2 regions of the Mesorhizobium sp. WSM4989 genome follow, and region 1 is predicted to be linked to the other one. Evidence: predicted binding sites of a transcription regulator. Region 1 holds the regulator's gene; the other holds the start of a gene.
What was found. Region 1 encodes PhoB, which activates phosphate uptake and scavenging genes when phosphate is short. Its sites were predicted from a motif close to TGTCATNNANCTGTCAT; they were not measured.
Positions count from the first base shown of each region.

Region 1 (11,311 bases):
ATCGCCTGCAGCCGCGCCGAGAATGATGCCGAGAACTCCTTGACGTCGGTGGCCTGCGAAGCAGTCTGCCGTGCGATCGCCAGCACCCTGGTGATCGAGTTCTTGATGCGGTGCTTCATCTCCTGCAGGATCAGCTCCTTTTCCAGCAGGCTCTTCTCCGTGGCCTCATGCAGCAGCGACTTCGCCTCGTAGGCGCGCTCCTGATAGCGGGCCACCAAGGCGATCGCCCCGGCGAGCAGCAGGCCGAACAGCCCGAGCATCACCGGGATGGCGCGCGAGGACGGCAGCGCGAAAGCGCTCGTCGGCCGAAACAGGACGGTCCAGGGCCGGCCGGCCACGACGATATCCCGGCGCGCCAGCAGCTTTCCGCCGAGCGATTCGGCCGGCGGCGCCTCCGATCGGAACAGGAGATTGTCGGCACCCGGCTGGCCGTCGAAGATTTCGACGTTGACCGGCAGCAGCGGAGCCTTGCTGAGCGCCACCTGGAACAGATCGCGTGCGCGGAAGGAGGCGTAGAGGAAGCCGGCGGTCGAGGAGCGGCTGGCATCGATGACGTCCGGGGCCGTTTCCACGTTCAGCCGCACGAAGACCAGAAATCCGGGGAAGGTCTGCTCCAGCCCTTGTCCCTGGCCAAGTTGAACGAGCCCGCTGGCATGCTGCTGGTCGTCGGCCATGGCCTTCTCGATTGCCGCCCGCCGTGCCGGGTCGCTGAACATGTCGAAGCCGATGATCGACTGGTTGGAGGTATCGAGCGGCTCGAAAAGCACGATGGGCGTGCGCCATTGCTGCTGCGTGATTGCCGGATAGACCGGGTGGGCCGAACCGCGAGCGCGCAGGATGTCGCGCTCGAGCGTGGCCTCGTCGCCGGCCTTGGCCAGCCTCAGGAAGCCGATGCCGCGCAGTCCGGCGAAATTGTCGTCGATGTCGAGCGCGGTGAGGAAGGCCTTGAACTCGCCGCGCGTGATATCGCCGTTACGAGCATCGAACAGCGCCTGGGTCGAGCGCAGCAGCGACAGATGCAGGTCGATGCGGCTCTCGATGCGGTTGAGCGCATCGTCGGCGGTTCCCTCGAACTTGATGCGTGCCGCCTCCTGGGTCGCGAAATAGGCGAACCCCGCCATCGTCAGGCTGATCAGCGCGACGGCGATGAAGGCGACGATCGGGAAAAGCTTTTTCAATGCAGGGTGCGGCCCATGGACGGTTGGCCACCTTTATGGGCAAGTCTCCGCGCCAATACAATGGCAAGGCCAACCCAACGCCGCGATTGGCTCATCAAACAAGTCGCAAATTAGCCAACCAATCTATGGTCTTAGGCCGCGATTTTCAGCGCTCCCGGGCCTGGCATGGCGCCTGGCGGGCACTTGCCCAGAATGATCATGCCGAGCACCTCGTCCTGGGTCACGTCGCTGGTGCGCGCCGTACCGACGACCTGGCCGTTCTTCATGACGCAGACCCTGTCCGCCAGCTCGAACACGTCATGGATGTCGTGGCTGATCAGGAAGATGCCGATGCCGTCGGCCTTGAGTTGCCGCACCAGTTCGCCGACCTGGGCCGTCTCCTGGGGGCCGAGCGCTGCCGTCGGCTCGTCCATGATCAGGATTCGCGCGTTGAACAGGATCGCGCGCGCGATCGCCACCGACTGTCTCTGTCCGCCGGACAGCTTGATCACCGGCTCCTTGAAGCGCTGGAAGCGCGGATTGAGCCGGCCCATCACCTTGCGCGTTTCGGCCTCCATGGCGACGTCGTCCAGCGTGCCCCAGGCGGTCATCAGCTCGCGGCCGAGGAAAAGATTGGCGGCGGCGTCGACGTTGTCGGCAAGCGCCAGCGTCTGATAGATCGTCTCGATGCCGTATTTCTTGGCGTCGCGCGGGTTGGAGATTGCTGCCTCCTCGCCGTTGACGAAGATCTGCCCGGCATCGCGCTTGTAGGCGCCGGACAGTATCTTGATCAGCGTCGACTTGCCGGCGCCGTTGTGGCCGAGGAGCGCCACCACTTCGCCGGGGAAGAGATCGATGGAGGCATCGTCGACGGCGCGAATGCCGCCGAAGGCGATCGAGATGTTGCGCATGTCGACCAGCGGGGCGCCGGCGGGAGCGTTCTTGTCTGCCATGATGCTGCCTCCTTCACACCCGCTTGCGGTAGATGGTGTCGAGCCAGACCGCGATGACTAGCACGGCGCCGACGACGATGCTTTGCAGCGGCGAATCGACGCCGAGGAGCACCATGCCGGACTGCAGTGACTGCATCAGCAGCGCCCCAAGCATAGCGCCGAGCACGGTTCCCGAGCCGCCGGCGAGCGAGGTGCCTCCGATGACCGCCGCGGCGATGACCAGGAGCTCGTCCAGCGTGCCGAGCGCATTGGTCGATGAATTCTGCCGCGCCGACGATATCGCCGCGGCCATCGTCGCCAGCACGCCCATGATCATGAACACCTTCATGGTGATCCAGCGCGTGTTGATGCCGGCAAGGTTGGCCGCTTCCGGATTGCCGCCGATGGCAAAGACATAGCGGCCGAAGCGAGTGCGCTTGGTGATGAAGGTCATGACGAGGCCGACGGCGATCGCCATCAGCACCGGAACGGCGATGCCGTGGGCGATGAACAGGCCGCCTTCGGGGACCGTGAGATTGTTGGCGGCGGCGTAGCGGTTCACGATGCCGACCGGCCACGGATAGGAATTGGCCAGCCACACCGCGCCCATGATGACGGCGCAGGTGACCGCGCCGAGCAGCGTCTCGGCCCAGATCGGACGCAGCGGAAAACGGAAGCGCTTGCGCTGCACCCTGCCGTTGAACAGCGCAAACACCACGGCAAAACAGGCGACGGCGCCGACGATCCAGCTCCATCTGGCGCCGATCGAGCCGGCCGGTCCGCCGCCCATCAGCTGGAAGGTGGCGTCGAGCGGCGCCACCGTCTGGCCGCTGGTGACCCACCAGGCAGCACCGCGCCAGACCAGCAGCCCGCCAAGCGTCACGATGAAGGCCGGCACTTCGAGATAGGCGATGACGAAGCCCTGGAAGGCGCCGATCAGCAGGCCGAGCGCCAGGCCGATCAACAGCGCCAGCACCCAGATCCAGGGATTGCCAAGCTCGAGCCCAACCATTCGCACCAGGAAATGCACTTGGGCAAAGCCCATGACCATGCCGATCAAACCCTCGGCGGATCCGACGGAGAGGTCGATGTTGCGCATGACGATGACCAGCACCATGCCGGAAGCCATGATGGCCACGGCCGAGGTCTGCACCGACAGGTTCCACAGGTTGCGCGGCGTCAGGAACGTTCGGCTATCGAAATCGAGCGGATTGACGCCGAGCCGCAGGCTCGAGATGACATGCAGGCCAATCCAGATGATCAGCAGCGCGCCGACCATGCCGAGCATGCGGGTGTCGAGCTCGGTCGCCTTGAGGAAGCGCCCGACGGCGCTGAGTTCGGAAGCCCGCGCGCGATCCGCCGCCGGGTTGGCCGGCGTATCAGAGGTCGTATCGGTCATGATCTCCTCCCACCGGCTTGCCGTCTGGCGCGATGCCGGACCACGATGCTAGAGCAATTCCAGGAAAAGTGCGTGGCCGCCTGGAATTGCGCGGAAACAAACGGCTGGAGCAGTTCGGCGATCCTGCCGGACAGTGAACTGCCCCAATGGTCTCCGGCTTCAGTACGCCCGAAAGCCTTTGGAAAAACGCCGCGGCTGTCGGGCCGCGGCGCTGCGTTTGAACCTGACGGCCAGCTTAGTTGCAGACCGCGACGCTGCCGGCGGCAACGCCCGCGCAGACTTCATCCTTCTTGATCCAACCCGCGTCGATGACGAGGTTGAGATTATCCTTGGTGATTGCGACCGGGGTCAGGAACAGCGACTTGACGGTGTTGCCGCCAGGCGTCGTGAAGTCCTTGGCGCCCGCGATGTCGGTCATCTTCTTGCCGTCGGCGAGCTGCGAGGCGATCTCGGCGGCGTGCTTGCCGAGCTCGCGCGCGTCCTTCCACACCGACACCGTCTGGCTGCCGAGCGCGATGCGGTTGAGCGCGGCATGGTCGCCGTCCTGGCCCGAGACCGGAACGGTGCCGGCCAGCCCTTGCGCCGTCAGAGCCGCGACGACGCCGCCGGCGGTGCCGTCATTGGCCGCCACCACCGCGTCGACCTTGTTGTCGTTGGCGGTCAGGAACTGCTCCATGTTCTTCTGCGCATTGGCGGGAAGCCAGCCATCGGTATAGGCCTCGCCGACATTCTTGATCTTGCCGCTGTCGATGGCTTCCTTCAGCACTTCCATCGAGCCGGAGAACAGGAAATCGGCGTTCGGGTCGGCGCCCGAGCCCTTGATGAAGACGTAATTCCCCTCGGGCTTAGCCTTGAACACCTCGCGGGCCTGCATGCGGCCGACTTCCTTGTTGTCGAAGGTCAGATAAAACACGTCCTTGTTCTCGATCAGGCGGTCGTAGCCGACGACCGGAATGCCTTCGTCGAGTGCCTTCTGCACCGCCGGCCCGATGGCGGAGGCGTCCTGCGCCAGGATTATCAACGCATTCGCGCCCTGCGAGATCAGGCTTTCGACGTCGGTCAGCTGCTTGCCTGGATTGGACTGTGCGTCGGCGGATATATATTTGTCGCCGGCGGCCTCGATCGCCTTCTTCATCGCCGCTTCGTCGGTCTTCCAGCGCTCTTCCTGGAAATTGGACCACGAAACGCCGATCACCTTGTCCTTCGCCTGCGCGACCGACGCCAACGTCAACGACATGGCGACGCCCGCCAGAATGGCGGCTGCGAATCTCTTCATGATATCCTCCCTGCGCCCCTCGCGGCGCGACCCAGACTGGCCCGAAGGCGATGAGGCTTTTTTTCGAGCCTCGAAAAAATACTGATCCAACGCTAAAGCGCTGTCAACTGCAATTCTGACGGTTTTTGAGGTGGTCACGTACTTTTTTCGAGACCCGCAATAAATAATGACAGTGCCGACCGCTTCTGCCACTATCGCGGAACAGTTCGGGAGGAGGCGCAGCCCGGTCCACCGAAACTTGTAAGACCAGGACGGTTCGGGTGCCGGCGTGCGGGACTGAACCGATCTGGCGCGTCGCCGAGTCCTGTGCATGATCGAGAGGCCGCGCTGACTGGGAGGAGAAAAAATGTCGGTCGGAATCCGCCACGACGATCTGCGCCGGCGCAACCGCGCCATGGTGCTCTCGGCCGTGCGCCGGGCCGGCCAACCGTCGCGCACGGAAATCGCCGCGACCACCGGGCTCAGCCATTCGACCATTTCGGCGATCTCTTCCGACCTGATCCAGGAAGGCATCCTGGCCGAGAGCAAGCCGAGCGAGACCGCGTCTCTGAAGCGCGGCCGGCCACAGGTGGGCCTCGCGCTCAAGCCGGAGGCGGCGGCGGTGGTGACGGTGGTGCTGTCGCTCAATTTCCTCTCGGTCGCCGTTATTGATTATGCGGGTCAGGTCATCGCCGAGGAGCAGCGCCGCCTCGATACGCTCACCATGCCGCGCAACGAGCTGATCGGCGAATGCTTGGCGATCGTGCGGCGCCGGCTGGACGATCCGGACCTCGACGTCGGCAGCGTCGCCCGCATCGCCATGGGCATCCAGGGCATCACCGATTCCCATGCCCGCGCCATGCTATGGTCGCCGATCACGCCGCTGACCGACATTCCCTTCGCCGACATCCTGGAAAAGGAATTCGGCATTCCGGCCACCATGGAAAACGACTGCAACATGATGGCGGTGGCGCTGCAGTGGCGCGATCCCGACCGCTATCGCGACAATTTCATCGCCATCCTGCTCTCGCACGGCATCGGCATGGGCCTGGTGCTGAAGGGCGAGCTGTTCACCGGCACGCATTCTTCCGGCGGCGAGTTCGGCCACATGATCCATCGTCCGGGCGGCGCGCTCTGCCGTTGCGGACGCCGCGGCTGCGTCGAGGCCTATGCCGGCAACTACGCCATCTGGCGCAGCGCCATGAAGATGAGCGAGGACGCCGAGCCGGTCGATGTCGGCGACGCCGACATGCGGGCGCTCGCCGCCAAGGCGCGCGAGACGGATGGCCCGGAGCGCGAGGCCTATCGCCGGGCCGGGGAGGCGCTGGGCTTCGGCCTTGGCAGCCTGTTCGCGCTGATCGACCCGGCGCCGGTCGCCATGGTCGGCGTCAGCGCCGCCGCCTTTGACCTGATCGAGCCGGCGCTGCGCGAGGCGATCGGCCAGACCGCCGGAGGCCAGCATTCAAACTCGATCTCCTTCGATACCGAGCCGAACGAATTGCCGCTGATCCGCGAAGGCTGCGCCGTGCGCGCGCTGACCTTCGTCGACCAGGAGATTTTCGCCCCGGGCGTGCAGGCAAGAGCGGGCAAGAACGTGGCCTGAGCAGCTTCGATAGCGATCGTTGGCTTCTGTGCGTCCTGCAGACGCCGGAGATTAGCGAAGGCCCCGCAGCTTCGTCATTCCAGGGCGGAGCAGGAGCGAAGCTCCGTCGCGGAGACCCTGGAATCCATGCCATTACCTCAATCGTCGGATGAGCGGAGCAGAATTTCTGCACCGCCGCGGCGCGTGGAAGTCGCGTGGATCGTCGGGTCTGCGCCGCGTCGCGACGCTTCGTGCTCCGCCCGTGGACGGCGAAGCACCAGCGTCTCGATAACCCGCCAGCGCAGATAGAACCCGTCAGACCTTCGGTGCCCTGGATCTAATCTTCCCTGATCGCGTAGCCCGCCCCACGGATGGTACGTATGACGTCCGGCATCCGGCCGTTGTTGACCGCCTTGCGCAGGCGTCCGACATGCACGTCCACGGTGCGCTCGTCGATATAGATCGTCTCGCCCCATACATTGTCGAGCAGCTGGCTGCGCGAGAACACCCGGCCGGGATGCCGCATCATGAATTCCAGCAGCCTGAACTCGGTCGGGCCGAGCCGGATCTCGCTCTTCTTGCGGTAGACGCGATGCGATTCGCGATCGAGCACGATGTCGCCGACCTTGAGCACGCTGGACAGCACCTCCGGCTTGGCGCGGCGCAGCAGCGCCTTGACCCTGGCCATGAATTCCGGCGTCGAGAACGGCTTGACCAGATAGTCGTCGGCGCCGGTCGAGAGGCCGCGCACCCTGTCGCTTTCCTCGCCGCGCGCGGTCAGCATGATGATCGGCAGGCGTTCGGTCTCGGGCCGCATCCTGAGGCGCCGGCAAAGCTCGATGCCGGACACCGCCGGCACCATCCAGTCGAGCACCAGAAGGTCGGGTACATTCTCCTGCAGGCGGATCTCGGCCTCGTCGCCGCGCGTCACCACCTCGACCTGATAGCCCTCGGATTCGAGGTTGTAGCGGAGCAGCACCCCCAGCGGCTCCTCGTCCTCCACCACCATGATGCGTGGCGCGATCATTTAGCAGGCACCTTCGCTGTCAGGCCGCCGGCGCCGACATCGCCGTCTCGTCCTGCTTAGGACGATTCGCCGGCAATTGCGTGCCGGTCAGCACATAGTAGGCGTTCTCGGCGATGTTGGTGACGTGGTCGCCTATGCGCTCCAGATTCTTGGCGCAGAACAACAGATGCGTGCAAGCCGTGATGTTGCGCGGATCCTCCATCATGTAGGTCAGGAGCTCGCGGAAGACGGAGGTGTATTTGACGTCGATGCGCTCGTCGTCGTTGCGGAGCTTGGCGAGCGCCGTGGCGTCGCCGGCGGTGTATTCCTCGATCACGCCCTGCACTTGGATCAGCACCAGCTGCGCCATCGAATCGATGGAGTGCGAAAGGTCGCGCGGCGCGGCGCTGATGCCGACCGAGCCGACGCGCTTAGCGATGTTCTTGGCAAGGTCGCCGATGCGCTCGAGATCGCCGGCCATGCGGATGGCGCCAACGACGCTGCGCAGGTCGTCGGCCATCGGCTGGCGTTTGGCAATCAGCGTGATGGCGCGATCGTCGAGCTCGCGTTGGCGCGCGTCCATGATGGCATCGTCGGAGACCACGCGCTGCGCCAGCGCGTTGTCGGAATTCAGCAGAGCCTTGGTCGACGCGCCGACCATCGAGCCGGCAAGATCGCCCATGTCGCGGATGAGCTGGCTGATCTGCCTCAGATCCTCGTCGAAGGAAGCGACCGTATGGGCCATGGTTATGTCCTCGTATGAACTCAGCCGAAGCGGCCGGTGATGTAGTCCTGCGTGCGCTTCTCGCGGGGCGAGGTGAAAATCTTTTCGGTCCGGTCGAATTCGATCAGCTCGCCGAGATACATGAACGCCGTTTGCCGCGAGACGCGCGCCGCCTGCTGCATGTTGTGGGTGACGATCACGATCGTGTAGTCGGCCTGCAGCTCGTCGATCAGCTCCTCGATCTTGGCGGTCGACAGGGGATCGAGCGCCGATGCCGGCTCGTCGAGCAGGATGACCTCCGGCTTCACCGCCACGGTGCGGGCGATGCAGAGCCGCTGCTGCTGGCCGCCCGAAAGGCTCTGGCCGCTGGCGTTGAGCTTGTCCTTGACCTCGTTCCACAGCGCGGCGCGCTTCAGCGCCTGCTCGACGCGATTGTCCATCTCGGCCTTGCTGATCTTCTCATACAGCCTAACGCCGAAGGCGATGTTCTCGTAGATCGACATCGGGAACGGCGTCGGCTTCTGGAACACCATGCCGATCTTGGTCCTGAGCAGGTTGAGGTCCTGCGAGCGGTCGAGGATGTTCTTGCCGTCGAGCAGCACCTGGCCTTCGGCGCTCTGCTTCGGGTAGAGCTCGTAGATGCGGTTGAGCACGCGCAGCAGCGTCGACTTTCCGCAGCCCGAAGGTCCGATGAAGGCGGTGACGCTGCGCTCGGGCAGCGACAGGTTGATGTCCTTCAGCGCCTTCGACTGGCCATAGTAGAAGTTGAGGTTCTTGACTTCGATCTTGGCCTTCTCGGCGGTCGTCTCGGCTACGTTCAGGTCGGTGGACAACATCGGTTTCATCTGTCCTCTCTGCGTCCGGTAAGGCTGCGGGCGAAGATGCTCAGCCCGAGAACCGTCAGGGTGATTATGAGTGCGCCCGTCCAGGCCAGTTGCTGCCATTCCTCATAAGGGCTCAGCGCAAACTGGAAGATGGTCACCGGCAGGCTGGCCATCGGCGCGTTGAGATTGCTCGACCAGAACTGGTTGTTGAGCGCTGTGAAGAGCAGCGGCGCCGTCTCGCCCGAAATGCGGGCGATCGCCAGCAATATGCCGGTGACGATGCCGGACAGTGCGGCGCGATAGGCGACCGAGCGGATCACCACCCAGCGCGGCGCGCCGATGGCGGTGCCGGCCTCGCGCAGCGCGTTGGGCACAAGGTTCAGCATGTCCTCGGTGGTGCGCACTACCACGGGGATCACCAGGATCGACAGCGCCACCGCGCCGGCGATCGCCGAGAAATGACCCATCGGCCGCACCATCAGCTCGTAGACGAACAGGCCGACGATGATCGACGGCGCCGACAACAGGATGTCGTTGATGAAGCGCACCACTGTCGAGAGGCGCGAGAAGCGCCCGTACTCGGCCATATAGGTTCCGGCGAGCACGCCGATCGGCGTGCCGACGACGATGCCGATCACGGTCATCACGATGCTGCCGTAAATGGCGTTGAGCAGGCCGCCGGCGTCGCCGGGCGGCGGCGTCATTTCCGTGAACACCGAAAGCGAGACACCCGAGAGCCCCTTATAGAGAAGGGCGCCGAGGATCAGCGCCAGCCAGACGAGGCCGATGCCCGCCGCTATGGTGCAGAGCGCCATCATCACGGCGTTCTTGCGCTTCCGGCTTCGGTGGAGCGATGCGGCTGTCGACATCGGTCAGGCTCCCGTGCGGCTATCGATGCGCAACAGCATGTAGCGTGCGAGCGCGAGGATGATGAAGGTGATGATGAACAGGATCAGTCCGAGCGCCACCAGTGAGGACGTGTAAAGCTCGCCGTCGGCTTCGGTGAATTCGTTGGCGATGGTCGCCGAGATCGTCGTGCCGGGCGCAAAAAGCGAGGCGCTGATGCGGTGCGCATTGCCGATGACGAAGGTGACGGCCATCGTCTCGCCGAGCGCGCGGCCAAGACCGAGCATGACGCCGCCCATGATGCCGACCCGAGTATAGGGGATGACCACGCGCCGGGTCACTTCCCAGGTCGTGCAGCCGATGCCGTAGGCCGATTCCTTCAGCACCGCTGGCACCGTGTCGAACACGTCCTTGGTGATCGAGGTGATGAAGGGCAGCACCATGATGGCGAGGATCAGTGAAGACGTCAGCAGGCCGATGCCGTAGGGCGGACCGGCAAACAGGCTGGCGAGACCCGGTATGCCGTGGAAAAGATTGATGATGAACGGCTGTACCGTCGTCTGCAGGAATGGCGCGAAGACGAACAGGCCCCAGATGCCGTAGATGATCGAGGGAATGCCGGCGAGCAGCTCGACCGCGATGCCGATCGGGCGCCTGAGCGGGCGCGGGCAGAGCTCGGTCAGGAAGACGGCGATGCCGATGCCGATCGGCACGGCAATGAGGATGGCGATGGCCGAGGTGACGACGGTGCCGTAGATGGGCGCAAGCGCGCCGAAATTCTCGGTGACCGGATTCCAGGATTCAGTCGTCAGGAAGGAGAAGCCGAACTTCGATAGCGCCTCCCACGAGCCGGCGATCAGCGAGACCGCGACGCCGCCCAGAAGAACCAGCACGAGTATGGCGGAGAGGCGCGTGACCGTTCGGAAGATCGTGTCGGTCAGGGCGAAGCGGCGCACCGTCGCTTCCCTGGTCCGTATGGCGGACGATGTCACGGCTTCGGAAACGGCTGTCATTTGCCCCTCGCATTTCGAAAGAGACAGGAGGGCGCCCGAGGCGCCCTCCTTACATGCCGGAGTAGAGCGGCTTGCCGTTGCTGTCGACGATGTCCTTGCTCCACATTTCCTCGACGCTCTTCACGACCGCGTCGGGCATCGGAACATAGTCCAGCTCGGCGGCCATGTCGTCGCCCCTGGCGTAGGACCAGGCGAAGAACTTGAGCGCTTCGGTGGTGGCCGCCGCATCGTCGGGCTTCTGGTAGACGAGGATCCAGGTCGCGGAGGTCATCGGCCAGCTTTCAGCACCAGCCTGGTTGGCCAGGATGACGCCGTAGCCAGGCTTGGAGCTCCAGTCGGCATTGGCCGCAGCGGCCGAGAACGCGGCAGCGGTCGGCTCTACCTTCTTGCCGTCCTTATTGATCAGGTCGGTATAGGTGAGCTTGTTCTGTTTGGCATAGGCATACTCGACATAGCCGATCGCGCCACCGGTCTGCGCTACGTTGTTGGCGACGCCTTCGTTGCCCTTGGCGCCGATGCCCACCGGCCACTCGAGCGCGGTATTGACGCCGACCTTCGACTTCCAGTCGGCGC
Region 1 is NZ_JARTVN010000003.1:177,598-188,908, forward strand. Features, by position in the region: gene P9217_RS25665 (CHASE domain-containing protein) at 1-1,178, opposite strand, end outside; gene P9217_RS25670 (ATP-binding cassette domain-containing protein) at 1,310-2,110, opposite strand; gene P9217_RS25675 (sugar ABC transporter permease) at 2,124-3,488, opposite strand; gene xylF (D-xylose ABC transporter substrate-binding protein) at 3,724-4,764, opposite strand; gene P9217_RS25685 (ROK family transcriptional regulator) at 5,111-6,346, shown strand; gene phoB (phosphate regulon transcriptional regulator PhoB) at 6,663-7,352, opposite strand; gene phoU (phosphate signaling complex protein PhoU) at 7,372-8,076, opposite strand; gene pstB (phosphate ABC transporter ATP-binding protein PstB) at 8,097-8,900, opposite strand; gene pstA (phosphate ABC transporter permease PstA) at 8,897-9,748, opposite strand; gene pstC (phosphate ABC transporter permease subunit PstC) at 9,752-10,738, opposite strand; gene pstS (phosphate ABC transporter substrate-binding protein PstS) at 10,788-11,311, opposite strand, start outside.

Region 2 (11,311 bases), on a different contig from region 1:
GCGCTTCAGGCCGAGGGCATCGACGCCGTCGGGCCGCTGCCGGCCGACACGATGTTCCATCCGCAGGCACGCGCCGGCTATGACGCAGCCCTTTGCATGTATCACGACCAGGCGCTGATCCCAGCCAAGACGCTGGGCTTCGACGAGGCCGTCAATGTGACGCTCGGCCTGCCCTTCATCCGCACCTCGCCGGACCACGGCACGGCGTTCGACATCGCCGGCAGGGGCATTGCACGCGCCGACAGCCTGATCGCGGCGCTGAGGCTGGCGCGCCGCCTCGCCGACAGCGGCCGCCGGACTGCGGCGGCATGAGGCTCGATTTGAGCGGGGGGCGCACGACCATCGACGGATTGCCGCCACTGCGCGAGGTGATCGAGCGCCACGGTTTGCAGGCGAAGAAAGCGCTCGGCCAGAACTTCCTGCTCGACCTCAATCTGACGAGCAAGATCGCGCGCGCGGCCGGCGACCTCAGCGAGACGACCGTGATCGAGGTCGGGCCCGGCCCAGGCGGGCTGACCCGGGCGCTGCTCTTCAACGGCGCCAAACGGGTGATCGCCATCGAGCGCGACGAGCGCTGTCTAGAAGCGTTGGCGCAGGTGTCCGGCCATTATCCAGGCCGGCTCGAGGTCATTCCCGGCGATGCGCTGAAGACGGATTTTGCCGCGCTTGCCGGCACGACGGACGGCAGCCCGGTGAAGATCGCCGCCAACCTGCCCTACAACATCGGCACGGAGCTTCTGATCCGCTGGCTGACGACGGCAGACTGGCCGCCCTTCTATCAATCGATGACGCTGATGTTCCAGCGCGAGGTGGCCGAGCGCATCACCGCAAGCCCGGGCAGCGGCGCCTATGGCCGGCTCGGCGTGCTTGCCGGCTGGCGCACCGAGGCAAAGATCGTCTTCGACGTGCCGCCGCAGGCTTTCACTCCGCCGCCGAAGGTCACGTCCTCGGTGGTGCATCTGGTGCCGCGTGCATCTCCCCTGCCCACCGACGGCAAGAGGCTGGGCCGCATCACCGAAGCCGCCTTCGGCCAGCGCCGCAAGATGCTGCGGCAAAGCGTGAAGAGCTTGGGCGGAGAAGCCCTGCTCACTCGCGCCGGCATCGACCCGACGCGCCGGGCCGAGACGCTGAGTGTGGAAGAGTTCGTAAGGTTGACGAACGCGGTGTAGCCTGCCGGCCTCCTGCTCCCCTTGTGGGAGAAGGGGAGGCACTGCCTCTCACTCCGTCTTCTCGTCCAGCAAGCCCGAGATGAAATCGAACAGGCCCGGCCGACGGTCGCGGCGCAGGCGCTCGGCTGTAACGATTGCACGCACCTCGGCAAAGGCGCGGTCGAGATCGTCGTTGACGATGACGAAGTCATATTCCTTCCAGTGCTCGATCTCGACGCGGGCATTCTTCAGCCTGGTCTCGATGACCTGCTCCTGGTCCTCGGCGCGGCGCTTCAGGCGCGCCTTCAACTCCTTCATCGAAGGCGGCAGGATGAAGATCGAGACAATGTCGGCGCGCATCTTCTCCTTGAGCTGCTGGGCGCCCTGCCAGTCGATGTCGAACAGCATGTCGCGGCCTTCGGCAAGTGCTGCCTCGGCCGGCTCGCGCGGCGTCGCATAGAAATTGCCGTGCACCTCGGCCCATTCGAGCAGCGCGTCGGAATCGCGCAGCCGTTCGAACTCGCGCATGGTGCGGAAAAGATAATGGACGCCCTCGATCTCCGAGCCGCGACGCGGCCTGGTGGTGACGGAGACCGACAGCTCCAGGCTCGAATCGCTTTCCAGAAGATTGCGCGCAATCGTCGACTTGCCGGCGCCCGACGGCGACGACAGCACCAGCATCAGCCCGCGGCGGCGGATGCGGGACCCCAGATCCCTGGCGGCCGTAGGCTCCTTGGCAACCATCCCCGTCACTCCAGATTCTGAACCTGCTCGCGAAACTGGTCGACCACCGCCTTGAGCTCCAGCCCGATCGCGGTGACCGCGGCGGCATTCGACTTGGAACACAAGGTATTCGATTCGCGATTGAATTCCTGCGCCAGAAAATCGAGCTTGCGGCCGACGGCGCCGCCGCTGGAAAGCAGCGCGCGGCCCGATGCGACATGCGTCTTCAGCCGGTCGATCTCCTCGCGGATATCGGCCTTGGTGGCGAGGAAGGCCGCTTCCTGATGCAGACGGACCGCGTCGAGATTGGCCGACGCATCCATCAGCAGGCGGACCTGTTCGGTGATGCGCTCGCGGATCGCCGCCGGCTCGCGCGACGGGTCGGCCTCGGCCTTCAGCGTCAGCGCCTCGATGGCGTCGATATGGCCGGACAACAACTTGCGCAGCGCGGCACCTTCGCTCTGCCTTGCCTGCTCCAATCCGGCCAGCGCCATGTCCAGCGCCGACAGGATCGTCGCGTCGAGGGCGGCGCGCTCCTCCTCGGTCTCGACCGTCTCCAGGATGTCGAGCACGCCGCGCAGCGCCAGCAGACCGTCAGCCGTCGCCGGCGCGGTGCCGAACTGCTCCTGGAGGCGCTTGGCCAGTCCCGCCAGGTCCTTCAGGAACGCCTCATTGACCACCGGCTGCGCCTGCTGGGCGGCGGCGCGCGCGACAGTCAGCGTTGCCTGGAAATTGCCGCGCGCGAAGCGCTTCTGCACGGTCTGCCTTACAGCGGGCTCCAGCCGGTCGAAACCCTGCGGCAGCCTCAGCCTGACCTCGACGCTCTTGCCGTTGACCGATTTGACTTCCCAGGCGATCGACGTGCCGTCGAGCTCAGCGACGGCTCGCGCGAAACCGGTCATGCTCTGCACGTTCATGATGCGTGTCACCCCTTGACGCAGGCCCGGCGCGATTGCCCGAGCATGCGCCCCTAGCAAGACGCCGGACCTCTGGCCAGCGTCGGATGTCCCCTCAAAACATGAATACGGCCCGGCGTCAAAGGAGGCGGGCCAGATCCGGCAATCAGCGCGGCCTACTGGGCCGCGTCGCCATTTTCGCCGCTGGCGCCTGCACTGGCACCGTCGTCGGGAGTGGCCGGCGCCGTCGTCTGGCCGGAGGCCTTGGCCGCCGCATCGGCCTGCTTCTTCTGCACCGCCCGATAGCGGGCGACGTTCTGGTTGTGCTCTTCCAACGTCGCGGCAAAGACATGGCCGCCATTGCCGTCGGCGACGAAATAAAGGTCGTCGGTCTTCGACGGATTGGCCACCGCCTCGAGTGCGGCGCGGCCCGGATTGGCGATCGGCGTCGGCGGCAGGCCCTTGATCAGATAGGTGTTATACGGCGTCTGCTTCTCGATGTCGGACTGATAGATCGGCCTGTCGGCCGGTTTGCCCTTGCCGCCGAAAAGGCCGTAGATGATGGTCGGATCCGACTGCAGCCGCATGCCCTTGGCGAGCCGGTTGAGGAAGACCGCGGCCACGCGCGAGCGCTCGTCGCCCCTGCCCGTCTCCTTCTCGACGATCGAGGCCAGGATGACGAAGTCCTCCATATTGGCGATCGGCAGGTCGGGCGCGCGATGCGTCCAGACGTCCTCGACCAGCTTCTTTTGGTCCGCGACCAGCTTGTCGACCATCTGCTGCCGGGTGGCGCCCCGCGTGAAGCGCAGCGTGTCGGTCGCGATGCTGCCCTCGGGCGGCATGGCCGCCGGCATGTCGCCGGTCAGCGCCTCCTGCTCGGCCACGCGCTGCAGCGCCTGCTCAACCGTGAGCCCCTCTGGGATGGTCAGCGAATACATTACCGACTTGCCGCTCTTGAACAGCTCCATGATGTCGCGCATCGAGGCGCGCGGCTTGATGGCGTATTCGCCGGCCTTCAGCGCGGAATCGTTGCCTGTGGCACGCACCCCCAGCCTGAAGATGCGCGCATCGCTGACCAGGCCGCGCCGCTCCAGCTGGTCGGCGATCTCCTGAACGCCGGTGTTCGGCTTGACCATGAAGGTGTCGCCATTGGCGGACGGGCCCGGCTCAATGAAGGCCTGCATGCCGAAATAGAGTGCGGCACCCGAGGCAAGCACGACCAGGATGACCAACGAAAGGAAGAAATTCAGGAATACGACGACCTGGCTGCGCGACGCGCGCGAGCGTTTTGACGGCGGCGGCGTGCCGGCCTCGGGGCGCAGCGCCTCGGCGGCTGTCTTGGGCACGATCGGTCCTTGCGCCTGACGCTGTCCGAATTCTCCACCGCCGCCCGGATTTGTATTCATGGCGCCCTACCGTCTGATCTTGCAACGAATCCCCCAGCCGAAGTGTAGGGGCAAATTTGGCAAAAATGACGGCAGGCGGCGGACCTGCCGGTAGGCTGAATGTTCAGCCATCGTAACGTTGGAAGACGAGCGAGGCGTTGGTGCCGCCGAAGCCGAAGGAGTTCGACAGCGCCACATCGATCTGGCGCTGGCGCGGCTTGTTCGGCACGAGATCGATCGCCGTCTCGCGTTCCGGATTGTCGAGGTTGATGGTGGCGGGGGCAATGTTGTCGCGGATTGCGAGGATCGAGAAGATCGCTTCCGCGGCGCCCGCAGCGCCCAGCAGATGACCGATCGACGACTTGGTGGACGACATCGAGATCTTGGAAGCGGCATTGCCGACCAGCCGCTCCACGGCGCCGAGCTCGATCGTGTCGGCCATGGTCGAGGTGCCGTGCGCATTGATGTAGTCGATGTCGGCGGGCGAGAGCTTCGCCCGATTCAGCGCCGCCGCCATGCAGCGGAAGGCGCCGTCGCCGTCCTCGGCCGGGGCGGTGATGTGATAGGCATCGCCGGTCAGGCCGTAGCCGGTGACCTCGGCATAGATCTTGGCGCCGCGTGCCTTGGCGTGCTCGAGCTCCTCCAGGACGACGACGCCGGCGCCCTCGCCCATGACGAAGCCATCGCGGTCGCGGTCATAGGGGCGCGAAGCGATCTCGGGCGCATCGTTGCGCTCGGTGGAGAGCGCGCGGCACGCGGCGAAACCTGCCATCGAAAGCCGGGTGATCGGCGCTTCGGCGCCGCCGGCCACCATGACGTCGGCATCGCCCCAGATAATCAGCCGCGCGGCATCGCCGATGGCGTGCGCGCCCGTCGAGCAGGCGGTTACGACAGCATGGTTCGGGCCTTTCAGCCCGTGCCGGATGGAAACCTGGCCGGAGACCAGGTTGATGATCTGTCCGGGGATGAAGAACGGGCTGATGCGGCGCGGGCCGCGCTCCTTCAGGATCATCGCGTTCTCGGCGATGCCGTCGATGCCGCCGATGCCCGAACCGATCAGCACGCCGGTGGCGCACTGGTCCTCATGCGTCTCGGGCTTCCAGCCGGAATCTGCCAGCGCCTCGTCGGCCGCCGCGATGCCGTAGAGGATGAAGTCGCCGATCTTGCGCAGTTCCTTCGGCTCGAGCACGGCCTCGGGATTGAAGGTGCCGTTCGAGCCGTCGCCGCGCGGAATGACGTGGGCGATCTTGCAGGCAAGGTCGTCCACCTCGAATTCGGTGATGCGGCAGGCGGCGCTGCGGCCGGAAAGCAGTTCCTTCCAGCTGTGCTCGACACCCATGCCGAACGGCGAAAGCAGGCCAAGGCCCGTGACGACGACTCGCCTCATCGCAGGTCCTCCCCGGCGATACCCGCGGAAAGCCTCAGGCCGAGGCCTTATCGATATACTTCACGGCATCGCCGACAGTCAGGATGGTCTCGGCGGCGTCGTCTGGAATCTCGACGCCGAACTCTTCTTCGAACGCCATCACGAGTTCGACCGTATCGAGGCTGTCCGCGCCCAGATCGTCGATGAAGCTCGCCTGCTCCGTCACTTTGTCGGCATCGACGCCGAGATGCTCGATGACGATCTTCTTGACGCGCTCTGCGGTGTCACTCATTTGGGGCCTCGTCTTACGTTGTGTTGTCTTCGTTAGCGGGCGGAATGCCGCTAATCAAGCTGAAAGATGGTCTTGTGGGAAACGCAACGCCACAGGACCGGTTTTTGCCCGAACCGCCGGGTTGCCGGCCGCATTACACGAAAAACAGCGGGCGTCCAAGCCGAAATGGCTGTTTTCACAGGCGCCCGGGGCTCGGTCGCCCGGGTGTGTGAGATTCAACTCAAGCCGAGCCGAAAATGGCGGCTTTCGAGGGCCGGAGCGGAAGCGCAGGAAGCCGCCGTTTGCAGGCCGGCATCACCTGAATCTCAAATACCCTAGATCATCGCCATGCCGCCATTCACGTGGATGGTCTGGCCGGTGACATAAGCCGCCTCATTGGACGCGAGATAGGCGACGGCCGAGGCAACCTCGGCGCTGGTGCCCATGCGCCGGGTGGGAATCGCCGCCATGATGGTTTCTTTCTGCTTGTCGTTGAGCTTGTCGGTCATGGCCGATTCGATGAAACCTGGGGCGACGCAGTTGACGGTGATGTTGCGGGTGGCGATCTCCTGCGCCAGCGACTTGGAAAAGCCGATCATGCCGGCCTTGGAGGCGCAGTAATTGGTCTGGCCGGGATTGCCGGTGAGGCCGACCACCGAGGTGATGTTGATGATGCGGCCATGGCGGCGGCGCATCATCGGATGGGTGAGCTCACGAGTGAGCCGGAACACGGCGGTCAGGTTCACCTCGAGCACGGAATCCCAGTCGGCGTCCGACATGCGCACGAATAGGCCGTCCTTGGTGATGCCGGCATTGTTGACCAGGATGTCGACGCCTTCGAGATCGGCCTCCGCCTTATGGCCGAGCGCCTTGACCGCGTCGCGGTTGGTCAGATCCGCCGGGAAGAGCTTTACGCGGTCGCCGAGCTCGCCAGCCAGCGTTTCCAGCTTCTCCACGCGGGTGCCGTGCAGGCCGACGATCGCGCCCTGGCTGTGCAGCACCCTGGCGATCGCCTCGCCGATGCCTCCCGATGCGCCGGTGACGAGCGCCTTACGGCCGGTCAGTTCGAACATTGCTTCAACCTCATTCTTCCGGACGCCCCGCGAGCGACCCTCGTTCCGCATTTGTCATGTTGTCCAGGCCATACCAGAAGTTCTCGGCGCTCACGACCGATTCTTCACAAAGCCTGATCTGCTCCAGCACTTCCGCAGCCAGGTAATAGTCCTCGAGATCTTCGAGTCCACGCTCAACGAAGTCACGCAGGTATTCGGCTTTGCTTCGACCAGTCATCGCCACGAGATCGTCGAGGCGATGCTCGACTTCGGGAGAAAGACGGATGGAAGTAGGAATGCCGCACCTGCCAGCAAGAGTTCCCTGTTTATGCTAAAGTTGCCAGCGCCGCCTCGACTTCCGCCGCCGTGCCGATGGCGCCGGTCGCGATATCGCGGTTGATGCGTCGCGCCAAGCCGGACAGCACCTTGCCGGCGCCAACTTCGTAAAGCGTCGCGACACCTTTGGCGCCGAACCATTCCACCGTCTCGCGCCAGCGCACGCGGGCAACGACCTGCTCGACCAAGCGGCGGGCGATCTCGTCCGGGTCGCTGGTCGGCGTGACCGAAACATTTGAGACGATGGGAACCACTGGCGCGCTTTTCGCGACCCCGGCCAGCGCCTCGCGCATGATATCGGCGGCCGGCATCATCAATGCCGAGTGAAAAGGTGCCGAGACCTGCAGCATCAACGCCCGCTTGGCACCCCTTTCGGTGCAGAGCTTCGCCGCCAGTTCGACGGCCGCCTTGGCGCCGGAAATCACCAGTTGGCCACCGCCATTGTCGTTGGCGATCTGACAGACAGAGCCTTGTGCCGCTTCGGCGCAGGCGGCTTCCACATCAGCCTGCTCCAGCCCGATGATGGCAGCCATGGCGCCCTCGCCCGCCGGCACCGCCGCCTGCATGGCGTTACCGCGGGTGCGCAGCAGTCGCGCGGCATCGGCCACCGAAACGAAGCCGGCTGCGGCAAGCGCCGAATATTCGCCGAGGGAATGGCCTGCGACATAAGCCACCTTGTCCTTCAGCGAAAAACCGCGCGATTCCAGCGCCCTTACGGCCGCCAGCGACACCGCCATCAGCGCCGGCTGGGCATTGGCCGTCAGCGTCAGCGTTTCTTCCGGCCCTTCCCAGATCAGCTTCGACAGTTTCTCGCCGAGCGCCTCATCGACTTCCTCGAAGACGCGGCGCGCCTCGGGAAAGGCATCGGCGAGGTCCTTGCCCATGCCGACGGCCTGGCTGCCCTGTCCCGGAAAGGTGAATGCGACGGCCATGTTAGCGTCTCCAGCGGCTGGTTTTTCCCTGCCTCTGGCGCAAGGCGGACGGCCAAGTCAAGCCCGCAAGCACCAGTTCAGCGGCTGTTCCAGCCGGGAGAACGGCCGAGTTCCCTGTTCTGAAAGGCTTTTTGGCGATCACACCTGATGAAAACCGCTCACGAATCGTTTGCTGGCTCTTCTTATTTCCGCCACAGGCGCTAGCTTTGTGTGACATTTCGATGACAGTGGCGTGACGCGAGTGGAAGACGCGTGACATGGGCCGGGGAAGCAAAGTGGCTAGGATCAGGAAAGGCGCGGCCAAACCCGCGCCGCAATTTTTGGAAGACGATCCGTCCACCGGCTATCTGCCGGGGCGCAGATGGCCGATTGTCCGCTACGGCCTGGCGACGCTGCTTGCCTCCGCCCTTCTGGTGTTCGCCATCGAATGGATCGTGCGCGGCGACTTCTTCGGCACCGTCGACTTCTTCCTGCAGCCCTTCAAGCCCGGCTGGACCACCATCATCGTCTTTTCGCTGGTGCTGATCGGGCTCGACGCCATTCTCGGCCGCAGCCATCAAAGCCTGATGATCGTCGCGCCGGTGACATTGGCATTGGCCTTTGTCGGTCACCAGAAATCGCACTATCTGGGCGATCCGCTCTACCCGACCGATTTCCTCTATGCCCGCCAGATCATGGCGCTGATGCCGCTTCTGGTGCGCGAGCGCCCCTGGACGGCCGTGCTGCTTGCGGCGGCGATCGTCGCCAGCCTCGCGCTGCTCGTCTATGGCTGGCGGCTCTGGCGCCGGCGTGTGCCGATCCTCAGCCGCAAGGGACGGCTGGCGCGCTTGACGCTTGCCGTGCCGCTGCTCGCCTTCTTCGTCTCGATCATGGACTACGCCACCTTCTCGTGGACGCGCGACAGGCTGCAGATCATCCCGATCATGTGGGACCAGAAGGAGAACTATGCCTCCAACGGCTTCGCGCTCGCCTTCGCGCTCAACGTGCCGATGGCGCATGTCTCGGCCCCGCCCGGCTATTCCGAGAAGACGATGGATGCGATCGCGCGTCCCGGGGTTGCCGCCTCGGTGCCCGACCAGAAGCCCGATATCATCGTGGTGATGAGCGAATCCTTCTGGGATCCGACGGAGCTCCCCGGCGTCAGCATCAAGCCCGATCCGATCCCGACGGTGCGCGCGCTGCGCTCGGGCTCGATGTTCTCGCCGGAATTCGGCGGCATGACCGCCAATATCGAGTTCGAGGCGCTGACCGGCTTCTCCAACGCCTTCCTGCCGGCGGGCTCGATTCCCTATCAGCAATATGTGCGCACGCCGACGCCGTCGCTGGCGACTTTCCTGAAGAGCGAAGGCTATAGGGCGCGCGCCATCCACCCGGGCACCAACTGGTTCTGGAACCGGGGCGCCGTCTACGCCGATTTCGGCTTCAGCGACTTCCGCTCGGAAGAGACGCTGCCGCCGATGGAGAAGCGCGGGCCGCTGGCCTCCGACGCGGCCATGACCGACGAGATCATGCGCGAGGCCGATGCCAGCGACGGGCCGGTATTCCTGTTCGCGGTCAGCCTGCAGAACCACGGGCCCTACGAGCCCTACCGCTATTACAATCCGACACATAGCGTCGACGCGCCGATCAGCACCTGGGCGCGGGAATCGCTGCTCTCCTACGCCGAAGGGTCGGCCGACGCCGATCGCGGCCTGCAGCGCCTGATCGACTGGGCGAAGAAGCGCGAGCGGCCGACCATCATCGCCTTCTTCGGCGACCACTTGCCGCCGCTCGGCCCCGTCTATGTCGAGACCGGCTTCCTCAAGGACAATGTCGCGCCGCGCAAGGAGCCGACGCCCGAGGCGGCGCTCGAGCATCACGACACGCCGCTGATCATCTGGTCGAACCGCTCCGGTCCGGTCGAGAATCTGGGCTCGGTGAGCCCCGCCTTCCTGCCCTATCATATCCTTACCACGGCCGGGATCACCCACCCCTATTACACCGGCTTCCTCGGCGCGCTGCGCGAGCACTACCGGGTGGTTGACCGCAACCTTTTGCTGTCGCCCTCCGGCGAGGCGACGCCCGACTGGGCGCGGCAGAAGAAGATCGATCCGAAGATCAACGATTTCCGGCTGATCCAGTACGACATGATGTTCGGCAAGCGCCGGGTCGCGCCCGACTTCTTCCCCGAGACGGTAGTCCCGCTCGTCGCGCATATGAGCTGAGTGGATCGCCTTCCGACGAAATGGCTGACCTGCGGCCGGCGGGTCAGCCAATTCCCACAAGCGCCGCCAGGCCTGCGACACTGCGGAGCCGCTGGCCCTCTCTGCCGCCCTTGCCTTCCTCACGAATTGCTGTATAGACGCCGGCAATCTGCCGGTCCTTGCTGGGGGCTGAACGGAGGGCCGTGGCCTTAGAGGGCCGCGTCATGAAGCCAGAAGCGCTTTGGGCCTCCCGTGTCTCCGCTCTCGACCGTCTCGTGATGCTCCTTTCTTCCCCGCGCGCCTTTGCGACCGGGTCAGACAAGTTGCAGAGGCTTAGCCGCGAGGGCCGGTGAGAGAAACGAAGAAAGGCAGAAAAACATAATGGCTCTTTACGAACATGTGTTTCTTGCCCGGCAGGACCTGTCGCAGCAGCAGGTTGATGCGCTTGTCGAACAGTACAAGGGCGTCATCGCCGCCAATGGCGGATCGGTCGGCCGGATCGAGAACTGGGGACTGAAGTCCCTCACCTACCGGGTCAAGAAGAACCGGAAGGCTTACTACACGCTGATGGACATCAACTGCCCGCCAGCCGCGCTCAACGAAATGGAGCGCCAGATGGGCCTGTCGGAAGACGTGCTGCGCTTCCTCACCATCAAGGTCGAGGCGCATGAGGAAGGCCCCTCGGCGATGATGCAGAAGCGCGAAGAGCGCTCCGAGCGCGGCGGCTTCGGCGACCGCGACCGTGGCGACCGTGGCCCGCGTTCGTTCGGCGACCGCGACCGCGGCGACCGTGGCCCGCGCTCGTTCGGCGACCGTGATGGCGGCGACCGTGGTCCGCGCCGCCCGCGCGAAAACGTTGAAGGGGGTGCAGAATAATGGTCGACATCAACCAGATCCCGACCCGGCGTCCGTTCCATCGCCGCCGCAAGACCTGCCCGTTCTCCGGCGCCAACGCTCCGAAGATCGACTACAAGGACGTGCGTCTGCTGCAGCGCTACATTTCTGAGCGCGGCAAGATC
Region 2 is NZ_JARTVN010000001.1:616,701-628,011, forward strand. Features, by position in the region: gene pdxA (4-hydroxythreonine-4-phosphate dehydrogenase PdxA) at 1-312, shown strand, start outside; gene rsmA (16S rRNA (adenine(1518)-N(6)/adenine(1519)-N(6))-dimethyltransferase RsmA) at 309-1,169, shown strand; gene gmk (guanylate kinase) at 1,218-1,892, opposite strand; gene P9217_RS03195 (YicC/YloC family endoribonuclease) at 1,898-2,788, opposite strand; gene mltG (endolytic transglycosylase MltG) at 2,944-4,173, opposite strand; gene fabF (beta-ketoacyl-ACP synthase II) at 4,277-5,539, opposite strand; gene P9217_RS03210 (acyl carrier protein) at 5,574-5,810, opposite strand; gene fabG (3-oxoacyl-[acyl-carrier-protein] reductase) at 6,125-6,862, opposite strand; gene P9217_RS03220 (ribbon-helix-helix protein, CopG family) at 6,873-7,139, opposite strand; gene fabD (ACP S-malonyltransferase) at 7,168-8,109, opposite strand; gene P9217_RS03230 (LTA synthase family protein) at 8,367-10,313, shown strand; gene rpsF (30S ribosomal protein S6) at 10,674-11,168, shown strand; gene rpsR (30S ribosomal protein S18) at 11,168-11,311, shown strand, end outside.
Region 2: a site for PhoB is predicted at 8,320-8,336, ahead of P9217_RS03230 (LTA synthase family protein). Genes of this name have one in related genera too.